Regions from separate parts of the Salipaludibacillus agaradhaerens genome, predicted to be linked through region 1. Evidence: a T-box and tRNA genes for the amino acid it is inferred to sense, from the RefSeq annotation. Region 1 holds a T-box; the other regions hold tRNA genes.

Region 1 (6,782 bases):
CAATGGCCGATCGTGCTACTGCTTCATGGCAAATGTCAGCGATTTCGTCTAGAGTGTATGGCAAACTGAGTTGAATAGCTGCAGCACTGTTTTCTAGACGTTCTAAATGAGCTTCCAAATAAAATGGTTTTCCGTTATAAACACGAATAACTTCATATACACCATCACCAAACTGATGAGCCCTCTCTTGAATTGGCACAACTTCAGCATCAATAGCAATAAATGAGTCTTTATAAAACGCAATTTCCGCCATTCTCCTTCACCTCTTCCATCCTCATATTATCAATTTTTTAATTCGTTCAATCTTAATTGCACTTTTTCTCGTTGCTCAATGTAATCTTTTTCTTTCGCTTTCTCTTCAGCAACTACTTTTTCAGGAGCTTTACTAATAAACCCTTCATTAGCAAGCTTTTTTTGCACACGCACCACTTCACCATCAAGTCGCTTTAATTCATTATTTAAACGGGTGATTTCCGCATCTAAGTCCAATAGATCTGCCAAAGGCATATAAAGCTCAACACCTGAAAGAACTGAACTCATAGATTTTTCAGGAGCTATCAAGTTCGTAGCTAATTTTAACTCTGATGGGTTACAGAATCGATCAATATAAGCTTTCCCACGTTCAAGCTGCTTCAGAACTTCCTCTGAATCGGCCTTAATGTATAGCGTGATTTCTTTACTCATAGGGACATTTAGCTCTGATCGCGTATTTCTAATTGAACGAATAATATCTTGAAGAAGCTGCATATCCTTCATACCTTGTTCATTCATTAAAGTATCGTCTTTTACCGGCCATGATGCCACAGTGATGGATTCTCCTTCATGTGGTAAATGTTGCCACACCTCTTCTGTAATGAATGGCATAAATGGATGAAGTAAACGCATTGTTTGGTCAAGCACATATGCTAATACAGAACGAGTCATCTGTTTAGCTTCTCCATCTTCCCCGTTCAATGGTAATTTAGCCATTTCTATATACCAGTCACAAAAATCATCCCAAATGAAATTATAGAGTGCTCGTCCAACTTCACCAAATTCATAAGTGTCAATAAATTTCGTCACATGTTCAATCGTCATCTGTAGCTTTGTTAATATCCATTGATCAGCAATCGATTTTTTACCTGTTAAATCTATATTCTCATATTTTAGCCCATCCATATTCATCAGAGCAAAACGTGAGGCATTCCAAATTTTATTCCCGAAGTTCCAGTTAGCCTCCACTTTTTCCCAATAAAATCGTAAGTCATTACCTGGCGAACTTCCTGTACTTAAGAAAAATCTAAGAGCATCAGCACCATACTTATCAATAACGTCCATAGGATCGACGCCATTCCCTAGTGACTTGCTCATCTTTCGCCCTTCCGCATCTCGCACAAGTCCATGGATCAAGACGTCTTTGAACGGACGTTGACCTGTAAAATGCTGTCCTTGAAAAATCATGCGAGCTACCCAAAAATAAATAATGTCATACCCTGTAACAAGAGCATCCGTTGAATAGTATCGCTTGTAGTCAGCTGCTTCGTTATCCGGCCATCCCATTGTAGAAAAAGGCCATAAGGCAGAACTGAACCACGTATCAAGTACATCTTCGTCTTGCTGCCAATTCTCAATGTCGTCCGGTTCTTTCCTTCCCACATAAATTTCTCCCGTTTCTTTATGAAACCAAGCTGGGATACGATGTCCCCACCATAGTTGTCTTGAGATACACCAATCTCTAATATTTTCAATCCAATGCATATAGGTTTTTTCAAACCTGTCCGGAACAAAATTAACTTTCCCATCTTTCTGCTGAAGTTTGATAGCTTCTTCTGCTAATGGTCCCATCTTGACAAACCATTGAGTAGACAAATAAGGTTCTACCACAGCATCACTCCGTTCAGAGTGTCCAACACTATGAGTATGTTCTTCAATTTTAAATAGTATGCCTTCGTCTTGAAGATCTTTTACGATTTGCTTACGGCATTGAAAACGATCAAGCCCCTTATACTTTCCTGCATTCTCATTCATTGTTCCTGATTCATCCATCACCAAGATCCGCTCTAAATTATGGCGATTCCCAATTTCAAAGTCATTTGGATCATGGGCAGGTGTAATTTTAACAGCTCCCGAGCCAAATTCCATATCCACGTAATCATCTGCTACGATCTCTATTTCACGGCCAACGATAGGTAAGATGGCTTTTTTGCCAATTAAGTGACGATATCTTTCATCATTTGGATGGACAGCAACTGCTGTATCTCCTAGCATCGTTTCCGGTCTTGTCGTAGCTACTTCAATATGACCATCTCCGTCTGCTAATGGATATTTCATATGATAGAATGCCCCTTGAACATCCTTATAAATGACTTCAATATCAGATAAAGCTGTTTTCGTTTGAGGGTCCCAGTTAATGATATACTCTCCTCGGTAGATAAGCCCTTCTTCATACAAGCGTACAAACACTTCTCGAACAGCTTGTGACAAACCATCGTCTAACGTAAACCGTTCACGAGAGTAATCGAGAGATAGACCAAGCTTAGCCCATTGTTCTCTAATAAAATCCGCATACTCTTCCTTCCATTCCCATGATTTTTCAAGGAATTTTTCACGGCCGAGGTCGTGTCGAGATAGTCCTTGTTCTCTTAGCTTCCCTTCTACCTTAGCTTGAGTCGCAATTCCTGCATGATCCATTCCAGGGAGCCAAAGTGCATCGTAGCCTTGCATACGTTTCACACGAATTAAAATGTCCTGTAGTGTTGTATCCCACGCATGCCCTAAATGAAGTCGCCCTGTCACATTTGGTGGCGGAATCACAATCGTATACGGTTGTTTTGTCTCATCCCCTGTTGCTTCAAAAAATTTACCATTGACCCAGTATGGGTACCATTTAGCCTCTGTTGCCTGTGGATCGTATTTCGGTGGCATCGTCGTGTTAGGTTTTTCTGACATGTTAACACCTTCCTTAATTTATTGTTAGTTGCATGCATTATTACTTAGTTGCTTCAAACCGTTAAACAAACATGGTATTTAACTTTAAGTGTTGTTTTTATTCACCATTTAAGAAATCACAAAAAACCCCCACTCGTCAAAGGACGAAGGGAGTTAAATTCCTCGCGGTACCACCTTTGTTTACAGGAAACACATGCTTAAACTAGTGCATATGCTTTCTGTACACTTAAATGCGTTAACGGCGCTTGCCGGTGATAACTAGTGAGTAAATCGTTCTACCTTTCATCATCACAACTCCAGGGCGACCTTCCATCTTTACATCCGGGAATACCTTTCAGCAGCAACAAATGCTGATATTCCTCTCTGGCGGGTTCAAGACGTACTCTTCCCTCTCAACATTTTAATTAATTATCTTGTATATCCGTATTTTACCTTGACTTTGAATCATAATCAATAGCAAAGTTCTCTTCTTCACTTTCATCCTTCATAATGGTAATCCACTCTTGCGCCTATTGCTTATTATATTGAAGTGCTTAAGGATATATAACATTTTTATAGCAGCAAATGTTGCGGCTCAATAGTTATAATATTGGTTTGACCTTGCGTTGTCATTTCATTTGTCAATAAGACAAAGCCAGCAGCATAAGCCTTAATTATAGAAAGAGTAGCATCAGTTGAGAGGTATTTTGACTTCTCCAACTAAAAATGGCTGTAACTTAGCAGCATGACAACGTTTTTTAAACAATAGGCTAGAGAAGGGACTTATGTAGAGTTTATTGAGCGATAACGTTTAGTATCGTCCCCCTTTTTCCTACCATTTAATCATAACGTCAATTTTATCCTAATTAACCTAGACACTGTTTCCTAACCATGTGCATAGATTATCTTAACTCGTGTGAAAGAGGTGTATGTATGAGGCGGTTTACTCATCATAAAATAGCCAAATCTATGAAACGGCGAGCTGAAAAATCAAAACTTCATTGGCGTTTAAGAAAAATCATCGATATGTTTCATCAATTGCTATTACCCCTTATTATTTTTCAACTCATTCGCACACTTTTTTTGCCAACTACCTTAGATGTCATTTTATTAACAGTGTTTGTAGCACTTTATATTATTTACTGGATGCCTTAACTAACCTCTCTCAGTCACTTTTTAACAAGAAAAACACAGACAAGCCTTTCTCAAAGTTTTTATACTATGAAATAGGTGCCACCATTTCTTCTATAGTTTGTAACGATGATTCATCTTTAAATGTAAAGATAATATAAATGCATCTTTTGGCCCTTTTTTAAAACTTAAAGGAGTTAACGACGATTAACCCCTAATAAATTTTTGCACGCAATCCTACTGTAAACATAACATCAGATGTTTAAAATAGCTCTCACATAGGTGAGAGCCATTTCTAATCACTGGGTTATACACTCGTCGTGTCCTTTTTTTATATACGATGAAACTTGACTAATACTTCGTTTTACCTTAAGACGGCTTAGATATCGAGTTTACAAATCGAAAAATGCGTTTCATCGTGAGCAAGCGCCTTTCCAGTTGCATAACGAGGTGCATTTCAGACTTTTGCCTTGAGGGTGATTTAAAGTGATCTACCATTTGATAAATATTTTCTGGAAAAAGCAAATAGCTCATAAACAAATACTTCTCATCATCAAAAAACGCAAAATGTTTTTCATATATGCTAAGCCAATGTTTTCCATCGTGCTCATCCCAAGGACGAACTTGAAAAAGATGGCGAAATAGTAAGGCAGTGTCTCTTGCAGGGGTATCTTGTACGGCTCTCTCAAAATTAATGAAGTACGCTGTTCCGTATTCATCGAAACAGGCATGAGAACGATTTGGTCGTCCATGGCACAAGACGGTTCGTTGATGTTTTTTATCTTTTGCAGTATCAAGCCATTTCTCCAAATACTTCTCAGCCTCAGCGGCCACTTGTTTCGTTCGTTCAAAATGTGTTAATAGCGTCAGTTCAAAAGGGGAATAGTAAGTATGCTTTTCCATCTCATCTATATACTTTTCCATTTCTAGTTTTCGTAAATCCCATCTTTCCTTCAATTGCTGAAACGATTTCTCTAAAGGTTGTGCTTCTGTGTCCCTTGACCTCTCTGTTAAACCATGAAGCTTTGCTAGTTCTTCCAATAATGCTTCTTCAGGGTCGGAGCCATGGCGAAACGTGTGGTGATCTTCATACCATGGCATTAAATAATAGATAAATTGACCGTCAAATACAGTATAGTCACCATATTTAGTCGGTAAAACAGGTACAAAAAAAGGAAAATCGATTCTTTCCAACTTACGCATAACATGTACAAACCATTCAGCCTGCTCTTGTGTCATAGTTGTCCTTTTTAAGGCGAATGTTCCATAATGAGTAACCAGTTTATGAACATTACCTTTAGATGTGATGTGAGTAGGCTGTAAATCATAGTGAAACAAAACAGGCCCCATTGTTTTCAAAAATTGTGACTCATTCTTATTCATTGTACAACCTTCTCTCTAACATCTTGTAACCAATCTACCATCGTTTCACATACTCGTTTATTTGTATCCCACTCTGTCACTAAATCATTCAATTGGGCCTTTTCCTGACCGGGTGTTATATCCGTTTCTTGCATTAACCGATTAATAAATTTAATCATTTCGTAAGGATAGACGATATGTGCTAATAATAAGGTGCCTCTGTCCTTATTCAATGGGAAAGTCCTGTTCAAACCATTCAAAAGTAAATAAAGTGAGTCCCCTCGATTTTCCCATTCTCCCAAGCACCGCCGCAATACTTTATAGGGTGAAGTACTTTTTTTCTCATTATTTTCCCAGAATAATTCGCCATGTACCAATTTCGCTTGTGCTAAAGTATAAATTGAAACAACCTCATTAGGTGTGTCAGTTAACTCGTGACGCTTTAGGAAGCTTGCAACTCTTTCTAGCCGCGTTAATGCCTCCTTTTTTAATTTGTCCACTAGTTTATATGACACAGAGCGTACAGGGAGCGATTGAACAAGCCGCTCCCTGTCTAAAGAGATATTTTCATCATTAAGAGGGAGGGATCCACTGCTCATTGTGTACCTGTATGGCATAGTGATATAGTGACCTAAAAAAGCACCGATTTTATTTGGGTGGTTCCATACTGGATAAAGGTCCTCCACCATATCATGTAGTGTAATCCAACCAGCTCCCGTGGAGATTGCTTTTTCGCCATTAGAAGTCTGAATCATTCTATCTGTTAAAACACCTGTTTGTTTAGTCAGTTCTTCCCGCCATGTAATTTGAGCTTGTAGCATATGCTCATCAGGCCAAAATTTTAGGCATTTCTTTCCTTTATTAGTATCAATGATGCGGCCTTCATCTACCCAGCGTAAGTGCTGAAAAGGATAGCTTTCTTCAATATGGTCTAATTCAATCATTCCTTTGCCTCCTCCCTCTATTCTAATGAGGATGATTGCTTTACAGGAATGTATAGAATTTGTCCCTCACTAACGTCTTCATCTTTTAGGCGATTCATTCTTATTAACTGACTAGGCTGTATTCTGTAACGGTCTGCTATCGTTTCTAAAGATTCACCACTTTGGACAATACACATTCTTAACTTCGAATAGGCTTCCTGATCGCCTGCTAACATTTTCGTTAAATAAAGGGCATTTTCTTTTTCAGGCTCTTCTATTTCATCTCTACCGACTGCGTCGGTCTTTTCATCCTTTTCAGGCTTTTCAAGCTCTTGATGCTCTATTGTCTCCTTCTGCTGTTGAGTCTCGGTAACGTCTTCACGAGAAGGAGAAGTTTGACTTTCATATGCTTCCTTGGAATTATAAGAAGACTCCTCTTCACTCGCTTGTATGGCGCTA
Region 2 (6,782 bases), 1.4 Mb from region 1:
CTGGCGGAACAACTGGTACACCAGCGGTGTGTCCATCCCGGTCCTCTCGTACTAAGGACAGCTCCTCTCAAATTTCCTGCGCCCGCGACGGATAGGGACCGAACTGTCTCACGACGTTCTGAACCCAGCTCGCGTGCCGCTTTAATGGGCGAACAGCCCAACCCTTGGGACCTACTTCAGCCCCAGGATGCGACGAGCCGACATCGAGGTGCCAAACCTCCCCGTCGATGTGGACTCTTGGGGGAGATTAGCCTGTTATCCCCAGGGTAGCTTTTATCCGTTGAGCGACGGCCCTTCCATACGGTGCCGCCGGATCACTAAGCCCGACTTTCGTCCCTGCTCGACTTGTAGGTCTCGCAGTCAAGCTCCCTTATGCCTTTGCACTCTACGAATGATTTCCAACCATTCTGAGGGAACCTTTGGGCGCCTCCGTTACCTTTTAGGAGGCGACCGCCCCAGTCAAACTGCCCACCTGACACTGTCCCTGAACCGGATCACGGTTCGAGGTTAGAATTCCAGTACAGCCAGGGTAGTATCCCACCAATGCCTCCACCGAAGCTGGCGCTCCGGCTTCCAAGGCTCCTACCTATCCTGTACAAGCTGTACCAAAATCCAATATCAAGCTACAGTAAAGCTCCATGGGGTCTTTCCGTCCTGTCGCGGGTAACCTGCATCTTCACAGGTAATATAATTTCACCGGGTCTCTCGTTGAGACAGTGCCCAAATCGTTGCACCTTTCGTGCGGGTCGGAACTTACCCGACAAGGAATTTCGCTACCTTAGGACCGTTATAGTTACGGCCGCCGTTTACTGGGGCTTCAATTCAGAGCTTCTCCCGTAAGGGATAACCCCTCCTCTTAACCTTCCAGCACCGGGCAGGTGTCAGCCCCTATACTTCGCCTTGCGGCTTCGCAGAGACCTGTGTTTTTGATAAACAGTCGTTTGGGCCTGTTCACTGCGGCTCTCGCAGGCTATTCACCCGCAAGAGCACTCCTTCTCCCGAAGTTACGGAGTCATTTTGCCGAGTTCCTTAACGAGAGTTCTCCCGCGCGTCTTAGAATTCTCTTCCCGCCTACCTGTGTCGGTTTGCGGTACGGGCACCAGTTTCCTCGCTAGAGGCTTTTCTTGGCAGTGTAGGATCGGGAACTTCGCTACTTTAGTTCACTCGCGGTCACAGCTCAACCTTACGACAAGCGGATTTGCCTACTTGTCAGTCTCACTGCTTCGACGCACACATCCAACGGTGCGCTTACCCTACCTTCCTGCGTCCCCCCTTCACTCAAATGGAAACGTGGTGGTACAGGAATATCAACCTGTTTGCCATCGCCTACGCCTTTCGGCCTCGGCTTAGGTCCCGACTGACCCTGAGCGGACGAGCCTTCCTCAGGAAACCTTAGGCTTTCGACGGAGGGGATTCTCACCCCTCTTTTCGCTACTCATACCGGCATTCTCACTTCCAAGCGCTCCACATGTCCTTACGATCATGCTTCTACGCCCTTGGAACGCTCCCCTACCACAGCCACCTGACGGTGGCCATCCATAGCTTCGGTGATACGTTTAGCCCCGGTACATTTTCGGCGCAGAGTCACTCGACCAGTGAGCTATTACGCACTCTTTAAATGGTGGCTGCTTCTAAGCCAACATCCTGGTTGTCTAAGCAACTCCACATCCTTTTCCACTTAACGTATACTTGGGGACCTTAGCTGATGGTCTGGGCTGTTTCCCTCTTGACTACGGATCTTAGCACTCGCAGTCTGACTCCCGAGGATAAGTGATTGGCATTCGGAGTTTGACTGAATTCGGTAATCCTGTGGGGACCCCTAGTCCAATCAGTGCTCTACCTCCAACACTCTTCCCTCGAGGCTAGCCCTAAAGCTATTTCGGGGAGAACCAGCTATTTCCGAGTTCGATTGGCATTTCACCCCTACCCACACCTCATCCCCGCACTTTTCAACGTGCGTGGGTTCGGGCCTCCATCCAGTGTTACCTGGACTTCACCCTGGACATGGGTAGATCACCCGGTTTCGGGTCTACAACCACGTACTTTGGCGCCCTATTCAGACTCGCTTTCGCTGCGGCTCCGTCTCTTCAACTTAACCTTGCACGGGATCGTAACTCGCCGGTTCATTCTACAAAAGGCACGCTGTCACCCATTAACGGGCTCCAACTACTTGTAGGCACACGGTTTCAAGATCTATTTCACTCCCCTCCCGGGGTGCTTTTCACCTTTCCCTCACGGTACTGGTTCACTATCGGTCACTAGGAAGTATTTAGCCTTGGGAGATGGTCCTCCCTGCTTCCGACGGGGTTTCACGTGTCCCGCCGTACTCAGGATACACTCCGGAGGAGTGACCGTTTCGGCTACAGGGCTTTTACCTTGTCCCGCGGACCTTTCCAGGTCGCTTCACCTACGATCACTCTTTGTAACTCCGTATGGAGTGTCCTACAACCCCAGAAGGCAAGCCTTCTGGTTTGGGCTGATTCCGTTTCGCTCGCCGCTACTCAGGAAATCGCATTTGCTTTCTCTTCCTCTGGGTACTAAGATGTTTCAGTTCCCCAGGTCTGCCTTCTCACACCCTATGGATTCAGGTGTGGATACCGCCTCATTACAGGCGGTGGGTTCCCCCATTCGGATATCTCCGGATCAACGCTTACTTACAGCTCCCCGAAGCATTTCGGTGTTCGTCCCGTCCTTCATCGGCTCCTAGTGCCAAGGCATTCACCGTGCGCCCTTTCTAGCTTAACCTCTTAAACCGCAGATCATCGACAGAGCGCGTCGTCAGCTGCGTTCGCTCACCATCCTCACGTACCTCAGTACGTTCCGGTGTTGCGCTCACTTGCTTCCTCGATCTCTTTGATGCTCTTTGTTTAAGCACACTTCTGGCTTATCACCAGGTGGCTTAAACCCTTTCCTTTATTAAAAAGGCGGTTTTAGGCGTCTTAATGGCCTTTTTCTAAGACACTCGGTTCTCTCATCGTTTGATTAAATCAAGCGATTGTGAACCGGTGATGTCATTTATCAGTCTTTCGTTATCCAGTTTTCAAAGGTCGATTCTTACCCAACGGGTAAGTTTTTCTATCTGAGAGTTTAACCTCTCAAAACTAAACAAAATAGCCAAAGCAAAGTTTTAATAAGCTGAGCTTAATAGCTCCTTAGAAAGGAGGTGATCCATCCCCACCTTCCGGTAGGGATACCTTGTTACGACTTCACCCCAATCATCTGTCCCACCTTCGGCGGCTGGCTCCAAAAGGTTACCGCACCGACTTCGGGTGTTACAAACTCTCGTGGTGTGACGGGCGGTGTGTACAAGGCCCGGGAACGTATTCACCGCGGCATGCTGATCCGCGATTACTAGCAATTCCGGCTTCATGCAGGCGAGTTGCAGCCTGCAATCCGAACTGAGAATGGCTTTATGGGATTCGCTTAACCTCGCGGTCTCGCTGCCCTTTGTACCATCCATTGTAGCACGTGTGTAGCCCAGGTCATAAGGGGCATGATGATTTGACGTCATCCCCACCTTCCTCCGGTTTATCACCGGCAGTCACCTTAGAGTGCCCAACTGAATGCTGGCAACTAAGATCAAGGGTTGCGCTCGTTGCGGGACTTAACCCAACATCTCACGACACGAGCTGACGACAACCATGCACCACCTGTCACTCTGTCCCCCGAAGGGGAACGCTCTGTCTCCAGAGGTGTCAGAGGATGTCAAGACCTGGTAAGGTTCTTCGCGTTGCTTCGAATTAAACCACATGCTCCACTGCTTGTGCGGGCCCCCGTCAATTCCTTTGAGTTTCAGCCTTGCGGCCGTACTCCCCAGGCGGAGTGCTTAATGTGTTAACTTCGGCACTAAGGGTATCGAAACCCCTAACACCTAGCACTCATCGTTTACGGCGTGGACTACCAGGGTATCTAATCCTGTTTGCTCCCCACGCTTTCGCGCCTCAGCGTCAGTTGTAGGCCAGAAAGTCGCCTTCGCCACTGGTGTTCCTCCACATATCTACGCATTTCACCGCTACACGTGGAATTCCACTTTCCTCTCCTACACTCAAGTCCCCCAGTTTCCAATGACCCTCCACGGTTGAGCCGTGGGCTTTCACATCAGACTTAAGAGACCGCCTGCGCGCGCTTTACGCCCAATAATTCCGGACAACGCTTGCCCCCTACGTATTACCGCGGCTGCTGGCACGTAGTTAGCCGGGGCTTTCTCGTGAGGTACCGTCAAGGTGCCGACCTATTCGAACGGCACTTGTTCTTCCCTCATAACAGAACTTTACGATCCGAAAACCTTCATCGTTCACGCGGCGTTGCACCGTCAGGCTTTCGCCCATTGCGGATGATTCCCTACTGCTGCCTCCCGTAGGAGTCTGGACCGTGTCTCAGTTCCAGTGTGGCCGATCACCCTCTCAGGTCGGCTACGCATCGTCGCCTTGGTAAGCCATTACCTTACCAACTAGCTAATGCGCCGCGGGCCCATCTTGCAGTGTGAGGATAAATCCCCACTTTTACATTCGGATCATGCGATCCAAATGATCATCCGGTATTAGCCCCGGTTTCCCGGAGTTATCCCAGTCTACAAGGTAGGTTGCCCACGTGTTACTCACCCGTCCGCCGCTCATTCCACCGGCTTCACCCCGAAGGGATCCGCCGGCTTCCTGCGCTCGACTTGCATGTATTAGGCACGCCGCCAGCGTTCGTCCTGAGCCAGGATCAAACTCTCCGATAGAGTTCGATGTCTCTGACATCATGTCCAAACTTTCGTCTGGCGTTGTTGAATGTTTCCACTCAACGCTTTGTTTCTTTGACGGGATATTTTCATATCCCACTTTGCTTGGCTTTTTGTTTAGTTTTCAAAGGTCAAAATATGGTGGAGCCTAGCGGGATCGAACCGCTGACCTCCTGCGTGCAAAGCAGGCGCTCTCCCAGCTGAGCTAAGGCCCCTTATAAATTCTGGTCGGGAAGACAGGATTTGAACCTGCGACCCCTTGGTCCCAAACCAAGTGCTCTGCCAAGCTGAGCTACTTCCCGATCAATTAAAATTATGGCGCGCCCGAGAGGAGTCGAACCCCTAACCTTCTGATCCGTAGTCAGACACTCTATCCAATTGAGCTACGGGCGCAAATTATGGTGCCGAGGGCCGGACTTGAACCGGCACGGTAATCACTTACCGCAGGATTTTAAGTCCTGTGTGTCTGCCAATTCCACCACCCCGGCAGGACTTCTAACTATTTCATTTTATAATATATCTGGAGCGGAAGACGAGATTCGAACTCGCGACCCCCACCTTGGCAAGGTGATGTTCTACCACTGAACTACTCCCGCAATATGGTGCGGGTGAAGGGAGTCGAACCCCCACGCCCGAAGGCACTAGATCCTAAGTCTAGCGTGTCTGCCAGTTCCACCACACCCGCAAAAAAAAATGGTGAGCCATGGAGGATTCGAACCTCCGACCCTCTGATTAAAAGTCAGATGCTCTACCAACTGAGCTAATGGCTCATATTTCAATTTAAAAAATTATAAATGGTGCTGGCCAGAGGACTTGAACCCCCAACCTACTGATTACAAGTCAGTTGCTCTACCAATTGAGCTAGGCCAGCATGAAAATGGTGGAGGATGACGGGCTCGAACCGCCGACCCTCTGCTTGTAAGGCAGATGCTCTCCCAACTGAGCTAATCCTCCAAATATAATGCTCAGCGACGTCCTACTTTCACAGGGGGAGAGCCCCCAACTATCATCGGCGCTGGAGAGCTTAACTACCGTGTTCGGCATGGGAACGGGTGTGACCTCTCCGCGATTGTCACTGAACATATCAAGGTCTTATCGACCTTTCAAAACTGGATAACGGGACTGATAGGACATCATGTCTTAGAGAAAAGACGACTTGCTTTTGGTTAAGCCCTCGATCGATTAGTATCTCTCAGCTCCACATGTTGCCATGCGTCCACCCGAGACCTATCAACCTCATCTTCTCTGAGGGATCTTACTCACATAAAGTGATGGGAAATCTCATCTTGAGGGGGGCTTCATGCTTAGATGCTTTCAGCACTTATCCCTGCCACACGTAGCTACCCAGCCATGCTCCTGGCGGAACAACTGGTACACCAGCGGTGTGTCCATCCCGGTCCTCTCGTACTAAGGACAGCTCCTCTCAAATTTCCTGCGCCCGCGACGGATAGGGACCGAACTGTCTCACGACGTTCTGAACCCAGCTCGCGTGCCGCTTTAATGGGCGAACAGCCCAACCCTTGGGACCTACTTCAGCCCCAGGATGCGACGAGCCGACATCGAGGTGCCAAACCTCCCCGTCGATGTGGACTCTTGGGGGAGATTAGCCTGTTATCCCCAGGGTAGCTTTTATCCGTTGAGCGACGGCCCTTCCATACGGTGCCGCCGGATCACTAAGCCCGACTTTCGTCCCTGCTCGACTTGTAGGTCTCGCAGTCAAGCTCCCTTATGCCTTTGCACTCTACGAATGATTTCCAACCATTCTGAGGGAACCTTTGGGCGCCTCCGTTACCTTTTAGGAGGCGACCGCCCCAGTCAAACTGCCCACCTGACACTGTCCCTGAACCGGATCACGGTTCGAGGTTAGAATTCCAGTACAGCCAGGGTAGTATCCCACCAATGCCTCCACCGAAGCTGGCGCTCCGGCTTCCAAGGCTCCTACCTATCCTGTACAAGCTGTACCAAAATCCAATATCAAGCTACAGTAAAGCTCCATGGGGTCTTTCCGTCCTGTCGCGGGTAACCTGCATCTTCACAGGTAATATAATTTCACCGGGTC
Region 3 (6,782 bases), 2.0 Mb from region 1:
TCTGTTGGCGTTGGACAATATCAACATGATGTGACACAATCTAAGCTTAATAACAGTCTGACGTTTGTTGTGGAAACAGTCGTTAACCAAGTAGGGGTGAATGTAAACACTGCTTCATCTTCCTTACTTCAATACGTATCTGGTCTCTCGAAAAGTGTAGCAGATAATATTGTGACACGACGAGAAGAAGAAGGTAAGTTTACCAACCGTACACAGCTAAAGAAAGTCCCAAGGCTTGGGGCAAAAACTTACGAGCAAAGTATCGGATTTATTCGTATCCTTGATGGTGAGCAACCGTTAGATCAAACGGCCATCCATCCCGAATCCTACTCAGTGACAAAGGACATCATGAAGGAACTAGGAATGAGTGTCGCTGATATTGGAACTGAAAAAGTGAAGGATAAGCTTCAAACGGTTAGTATTAACGATTTAGCTGAGCGGTATAATGTGGGGATACCGACTTTGAATGACATTCTTGAAGCGTTAACAAGACCAGGGAGAGACCCCCGTGACGATATCCAAAAACCACTTCTAAAAACGGATATTTTATCTATGGAGGATTTAGCTAAAGGCATGGAGCTACAAGGAACGGTAAGAAATGTTGTAGATTTCGGAGCCTTTGTAGACATTGGTGTGAAGCAAGATGGTTTAGTACACATTTCTAAACTTGCGAACCGATTTGTTAAGCACCCGATGGAAGTTGTTTCAGTAGGGGATCTTGTCACCGTCTGGGTAGATGATGTGGATGCCACCAAAGGAAGAGTAGCATTGACGATGCTTGAGCCAGCTAATCAGTCTAAATAACTAAACGGTCAGATAGCGTAGCAAAAGCATGTCACAAAGAAAATATATAGCCGCCGTCTGCTCTGAAAGTGGACGGCGGTTTTCCTATTACTAATATGGTGTTCAGGAATGATATATCATAGATAAGCATCCGTAAAACGCCTGGTTCAAAATAGAGAGGAGGGCGACATCTATTTCGGTGGGAGCTAACGGACGTTCAGGTTCTAATTCACGCAACGACCACGACCAACTCAGTGAGAGCAGTACGAAAACGTCCACTGATTGAAGGTGCTTTTCATTTATAACGTCATTAAGGTTAATTAAACGGACATGATCATAATGTATTGAGCAACCTGTCTGTTGAAGAAGCTATTGATTTAAGAAATTAAAGGTGAAGAGAGTGATAAGTAATCATATCTTTATCCTGTGTCTGTCTGTGAATTTTTATAATAGAACCAGCATTGATTTAACACACGAATACGCCTTAAATCCCTTCGATCATACGCTTCTTGCAATTGCCGTTTCAACCACGACGGCATAGGACTCTCTCCTTTCCTATTTTTCACTAAATAATTAATGTTTACATGCAGAGATTTATTTTATATTGATATGTGGAAAAAGTAACATGTAGTCGTTAGAATGAAAATGAATGATGTAACGGTATACGGATAACGCCTGCATGCTTAATGATATGATATGTGCATGAGATTGTCCGGGACATTGATTTTTAAAGAGAAGGGGAATGGTTAGGTGACAAATGAGGAATTACAAGCATTAACAGAAGAGATATCCAATATCCATTTTAATCGCCCATTCCGCCATAAGGCGTATTTCAATAAACGTTTACGTACCACAGGAGGCCGGTACGCATTATATAGCCACAATATCGAAATCAATCCGAAACAACTTGAGTTTTATGGAAAAGAAGCGCTTATAAAAATAATAAAACATGAATTATGTCACTATCACTTACATCTCGAAGGAAAAGGATATCAGCATAAAGACAAAGATTTCAAAACGCTGCTTGCTGCAGTTGGGGGGAGTCGCTATTGCCAAACGTTACCTGGCTCTCATAACAAGACACATACCGTTCATTATTATCAATGTACAAGCTGTGACCGCTTTTATAAAAGAAAACGAAAAATTAATACAAGTCGATATGTCTGTGGAGCATGTAAAGGGAAACTGAAAAAAATTAAAAGTTTACCATCTGAAAAATATTGACGCCTACCAGTCTATATGGTACATTATAAAAGTCGCTGACATAAAGGTTGTGAAAAATAATATTGACTTTGTGTCTATTATCATTTACAATGTAACTCGTCCTTATTGAGAGCCATGATTTACTTTAGGTAACTCTCAACAGGTGAAGATAAGGAATACAGGCTAAGAGCGTCACGTCGTATGCGTCGAAGATTCGCTGGTTATCCCCAATCCTCTTATTTTATTGTGAAGAAGCAAGAAGGTTGAGGAAGCAAGGGAAAGAGTGACTGAGCGTATTAGACATACGTGATGAAACGAGAGAGCGAAGCTGACGAAGAAGATTCGCCAGTTATGCCAATATTATTTTATTGGGAAGAAGCAAGAAGGTCGAGGAAGCGAGAGAAAGAGTGACTGAGCGTATTAGACATACGTGAAGAAACGAGAGAGCGAAGCTGACGAAGAGGTTCGCCGCTTATTACCAATAAATATTATTCCACAGTAGCTCAGTGGTAGAGCAATCGGCTGTTAACCGATCGGTCGTAGGTTCGAATCCTACCTGTGGAGCCATTACGGAGAAGTACTCAAGTGGCTGAAGAGGCGCCCCTGCTAAGGGTGTAGGTCGTGTAAGCGGCGCGAGGGTTCAAATCCCTCCTTCTCCGCCAGTAAACCTTTATTACTGGCCCGTTGGTCAAGTGGTTAAGACACCGCCCTTTCACGGCGGTAACACGGGTTCGAATCCCGTACGGGTCACCATTTTTGTTTGCATAATATATTGTTAAAGATTAAACGAAAAGAATGATAGTTTGAAACTTCGTGGAGGATTAGCTCAGTTGGGAGAGCATCTGCCTTACAAGCAGGGGGTCGGCGGTTCGAGCCCGTCATCCTCCACCATAAGTACGTTGGTCCCGTGGTGTAGCGGTTAACATGCCTGCCTGTCACGCAGGAGATCGCGGGTTCGATTCCCGTCGGGACCGCCATATATATGCGGGTGTGGTGGAACTGGCAGACACGCTAGACTTAGGATCTAGTGCCTTCGGGCGTGGGGGTTCGACTCCCTTCACCCGCACCATTTATATTCTATTAGCTTATGCGGTCGTGGCGGAATGGCAGACGCGCTAGGTTGAGGGCCTAGTGGGAGAAATCCCGTGGAAGTTCGACTCTTCTCGACCGCACCAATACATAAACACAGTCATACCAAGGGTTTAAGTGCCCTTGGTATTTTTTTGTGTATTTATATATTAGTAAAAATTGAGGCCTATTTTTGCTTTTTGACTCCAGTTTTACTCCATGGTAATAAATGGTTTAAAAATTGCGTCTGTTCAATGTTCGGGAATTAATTAAAAAAGGTCATCAAGCCTGTCTGCTGTTTCATTGTTTATTGGGGAACAGGTGACCATAAACATCGATAGTAGTCTTTATAGAAGCATGTCCTGAGCGTTCTCCAAAAAGGGTCTAATAAACAAATACATTACAATTAACTATTAAGGTGCGTTGTAAAGTTTAAAGCGACAATGTAGAGCAGTTTATTGCTGAAATTGAAGGGAAATGGAAAAAAAAATTTACATTTACACACTATAGACTTGAAAAAACAGGAAAAAATAGGTAAGGTAAAAGTTGATAGGAAAATATATGGTGAGTAGTAATAAAATATGAAAGGTGATGCTTGCAGAAGATTCTACTATCCATTGTATTGGTTGCATATGGTGAAAGAGACAGTGATATTGAATGTGCAATAGAATTTCCTCATGAAAATAAAGGTGAAGTTTAACGGATTTTTATAAGTACCAATAATATAATATTGGAGTTAAATAAACTGGTAAGGGGCAAAAAAATGATCAAAACAAAAATAGTATTATGTTTTCTCACTTTATTGTTAGTGTCAGGATGTGGAAATGGAAAAGATGAAGAGGTAAATAATTTTGAAAATTTAGAAAGTCTAAAAGCAGCTATTTTTTCAGAGGAAGATATTACAGAAGAAGATATTATTAATGAAGTACTAATTGATGATGAAAGATTGATTATTTTTGAGCAAGCTAACGAACCTTACACTTATGGTATAGCTTTAATTTATGAAGAATCAAGTAGTAATTTAATATGGTACAAGACATCTGCGAAGATAGCACTAGAGAACGAGGGAGAATTAATAGGAACTAGGTTCTCACTTTACAATGAAAAGGAAGTTGAATTTACTATAGGTAAGAATGAAAGCGAGGTGGAACAGAAAATGTCGGAAAAAATCAATGAATGGAGTTCCATGAGAACAATTCAAACATACCAAAATGATGAAATATTGTATATTATCTCAATTGTTTTGTGAAATATCCTTTATTATTTGTTAAAATAAGGATATGATATTCTAGGAAACAATTTTTTTCTCGCAAGTTATAAAATGCTTAATTGTTTCTAAATATAATAGAAAAGAGGAATTATATTGTTTAAAAAAATTTTTCTTATATTGTTAGCAGGTCTAGGTATGGGCTTATTTGCAGTTTTAAATGTGACTAAAGCAGTTGAACCAGACATCATATTCGATAGTGAAGAAGGATTTGAAGACCCTGTTACCGGCGACTGGATACAGCCTTTCGAAATTAAAGAAGATGGTACTGTTAAAATGTTAACTTTAGAAGAATATAAATCTATTATTGAATTAGAGGATGACGAAGAGTATTTTGAAATTGTAAAAGATGAGAATGCCTTTGAAATTCTTAATTTTAGAACTTATTACAAATTCAAACCTTCAGGTAACAGAACTAAAGTAACGAAATCGGGTATAAAAGCTACTGCTGATATAAACTGCAATACACCTACATGCAGTGCTACTGTAGGTGTATCTGCGACGACATCTAGATCTTATAGTGTCTCTGGAAGTCAAGAAATTAAAGCGATTAATGCTAATGCCGGTTACACTGTTACTAAATCAGCAACTAATTCATCGACTTTCAATTACAATATCAAAAAAGGTGATAGAGGGTACATTAGTTTCAAACCGTATCATTGGAAGGTTTCAGGTAAACTAGAGTTAAGAGGAAATCAAGGTATGGGTCTTATATCTTCAAAGAATGCATCAGTCACATTTCCTAAAAAATTATCAGATGGACAAGCTGATGGAATATATTCTTTTGTTTATACTAAAAGAGGAAAATAAATATATAACCAACTAGTCTGCAAATATGGACTAGTTGGTTTGAGTTTTTGATAACTTACTTACCTCTAACATACTTATATGCTCATTTAAACTTTCATATTGACCCAAGGGAAAAATGATGTGGATGATTAGCAAGCACTCGAAAATATTAATATAAAATAGAGAGGAGATATTATAAGATGTCATCACCCATTCAAAATAACCCAGCTTTTTCAGCATATTCAAGGTTGACGGTTGTTAATAACTTCTTAGCCCGTAAAGAGGGAAGAGAGCCAGACGGAATAAACATGTCGTTCAAAGAATTTACAGAAGCTCTTGAAAAAAACGAAGTGGTCAAGAAGGAAAATGTTAGGCCGACAAACGAACTCCAACGCCATCACAGTAGAACGAATGCAGCATTTAATGGCGCGCACTGGGAACAAAGCACGTTATCATATATTGATAAAGCTTTTGAACTAGGTTTAGTTAATTCAAGCGGCACATTAATAAATTTAAAAGGATAGTTTTTATATAAGTCGCTTATCTAATAAGATGAGTGCCTTTAATTAATGAATTAACTTAATTGCAATGAACGATTATATAATTAAATAGAGTAGAATAAAGAGCTTCAAAGTAGATAAGCTACTATAACTTAATAAAAAATAAAAATGACTTGACGAAAGGGTGAAAAGCGATTATTATAGATATCCGACGGTGAAATTATTGATGAGCTTTTAGAGATGTCAAAAACGAGTCTTGTTTCTGTAATCGACTGAAAATAAAAGTCTTGACAAGAACAACCGGAAATTATACTATAATAGTTGTTCCAATTTTCCTCTACAATAATTGATAGTGATTATGAAAATATGGAATAGTTACTGAATGGTGTAGGACGTATAAGAATATGTGTTGGATATTATGCTTTTAAAATATTGAAAGCTTTGGCAGGATAAATCCTGTGGAAGTTAGCCTTTTCTTGAATGCACCAATTTATTTCTATATTAATAGTATATAGTGTGGTATATCGGGAAGTAGCTCAGCTTGGCAGAGCACTTGGTTTGGGACCAAGGGGTCGCAGGTTCAAATCCTGTCTTCCCGACCATTTTTATGTTATTTTCCCCAAGTGATTTTAAAGTTTACGAATGAAACTTAAGTTAAGTCGTGAACAAAATCTACTCTCGGCGAACAGTGCTTATATAGAGAGAAAGATTAACTATGCGGGTGTAGTTTAGTGGTAAAACCTCAGCCTTCCAAGCTGATGACGAGGGTTCGATTCCCTTCACCCGCTCCAAAAAAATTATTTCAAAAAAACTCTTGCACTATCAATACATTACATGGTATAGTAGATGATGTTGCTTGAGGGCCTGTAGCTCAGCTGGTTAGAGCGCACGCCTGATAAGCGTGAGGTCGGTGGTTCGAGTCCACTCAGGCCCACCATTATGTTGACCTTTGAAAACTAAACAAAAAGCCAAGCAAAGTGGGATATGAAAATATCCCGTCAAAGAAACAAAGCGTTGAGTGGAAACATTCAACAACGCCAGACGAAAGTTTGGACATGATGTCAGAGACATTAAACTCTGTTTAAGGATGGCAGACGAAAGACGCGACGTCCTGTCGCACCGTCTGCACTTGTACATCCTGTACTTCGGAGAGTTTGATCCTGGCTCAGGAC

The links. The T-box of region 1 lies ahead of BK581_RS18980 (valine--tRNA ligase). A T-box ahead of a tRNA ligase gene usually reads a tRNA of that ligase, here a tRNA-Val.
Region 2: it encodes a tRNA-Val, which carries the amino acid that the T-box ahead of BK581_RS18980 (valine--tRNA ligase) is inferred to sense. The anticodon was not compared.
Region 3: it encodes a tRNA-Val, which carries the amino acid that the T-box ahead of BK581_RS18980 (valine--tRNA ligase) is inferred to sense. The anticodon was not compared.

Annotation. Positions count from the first base shown of each region.
Region 1 is NZ_KV917378.1:4,138,978-4,145,759, reverse strand. It holds gene BK581_RS18985 (aminotransferase class IV) at 1-253, opposite strand, end outside; gene BK581_RS18980 (valine--tRNA ligase) at 283-2,928, opposite strand; T-box leader at 3,065-3,333, opposite strand; gene BK581_RS18975 (hypothetical protein) at 3,841-4,062, shown strand; gene ysxE (spore coat protein YsxE) at 4,408-5,421, opposite strand; gene BK581_RS18965 (hypothetical protein) at 5,418-6,344, opposite strand; gene spoVID (stage VI sporulation protein D) at 6,362-6,782, opposite strand, start outside.
Region 2 is NZ_KV917378.1:2,745,505-2,752,286, forward strand. It holds rRNA gene BK581_RS12855 (23S ribosomal RNA) at 1-2,745, opposite strand, end outside; rRNA gene BK581_RS12860 (16S ribosomal RNA) at 3,157-4,723, opposite strand; tRNA gene BK581_RS12865 (tRNA-Ala) at 4,863-4,938, opposite strand; tRNA gene BK581_RS12870 (tRNA-Pro) at 4,949-5,025, opposite strand; tRNA gene BK581_RS12875 (tRNA-Arg) at 5,040-5,116, opposite strand; tRNA gene BK581_RS12880 (tRNA-Leu) at 5,123-5,211, opposite strand; tRNA gene BK581_RS12885 (tRNA-Gly) at 5,245-5,319, opposite strand; tRNA gene BK581_RS12890 (tRNA-Leu) at 5,324-5,408, opposite strand; tRNA gene BK581_RS12895 (tRNA-Lys) at 5,418-5,493, opposite strand; tRNA gene BK581_RS12900 (tRNA-Thr) at 5,519-5,594, opposite strand; tRNA gene BK581_RS12905 (tRNA-Val) at 5,602-5,677, opposite strand; rRNA gene rrf (5S ribosomal RNA) at 5,687-5,803, opposite strand; rRNA gene BK581_RS12915 (23S ribosomal RNA) at 5,886-6,782, opposite strand, start outside.
Region 3 is NZ_KV917378.1:2,106,877-2,113,658, reverse strand. It holds gene BK581_RS09925 (Tex family protein) at 1-804, shown strand, start outside; gene cmpA (cortex morphogenetic protein CmpA) at 1,203-1,322, opposite strand; gene BK581_RS09920 (SprT family protein) at 1,534-2,007, shown strand; tRNA gene BK581_RS09915 (tRNA-Asn) at 2,479-2,553, shown strand; tRNA gene BK581_RS09910 (tRNA-Ser) at 2,558-2,648, shown strand; tRNA gene BK581_RS09905 (tRNA-Glu) at 2,665-2,739, shown strand; tRNA gene BK581_RS09900 (tRNA-Val) at 2,802-2,877, shown strand; tRNA gene BK581_RS09895 (tRNA-Asp) at 2,888-2,963, shown strand; tRNA gene BK581_RS09890 (tRNA-Leu) at 2,971-3,055, shown strand; tRNA gene BK581_RS09885 (tRNA-Leu) at 3,076-3,161, shown strand; partial or broken gene BK581_RS20295 (hypothetical protein) at 3,324-3,426, opposite strand; gene BK581_RS09880 (hypothetical protein) at 3,818-4,303, shown strand; gene BK581_RS09875 (DUF6060 domain-containing protein) at 4,418-5,131, shown strand; gene BK581_RS09870 (hypothetical protein) at 5,311-5,634, shown strand; tRNA gene BK581_RS09865 (tRNA-Pro) at 6,136-6,212, shown strand; tRNA gene BK581_RS09860 (tRNA-Gly) at 6,328-6,401, shown strand; tRNA gene BK581_RS09855 (tRNA-Ile) at 6,471-6,547, shown strand; rRNA gene BK581_RS09850 (16S ribosomal RNA) at 6,753-6,782, shown strand, end outside.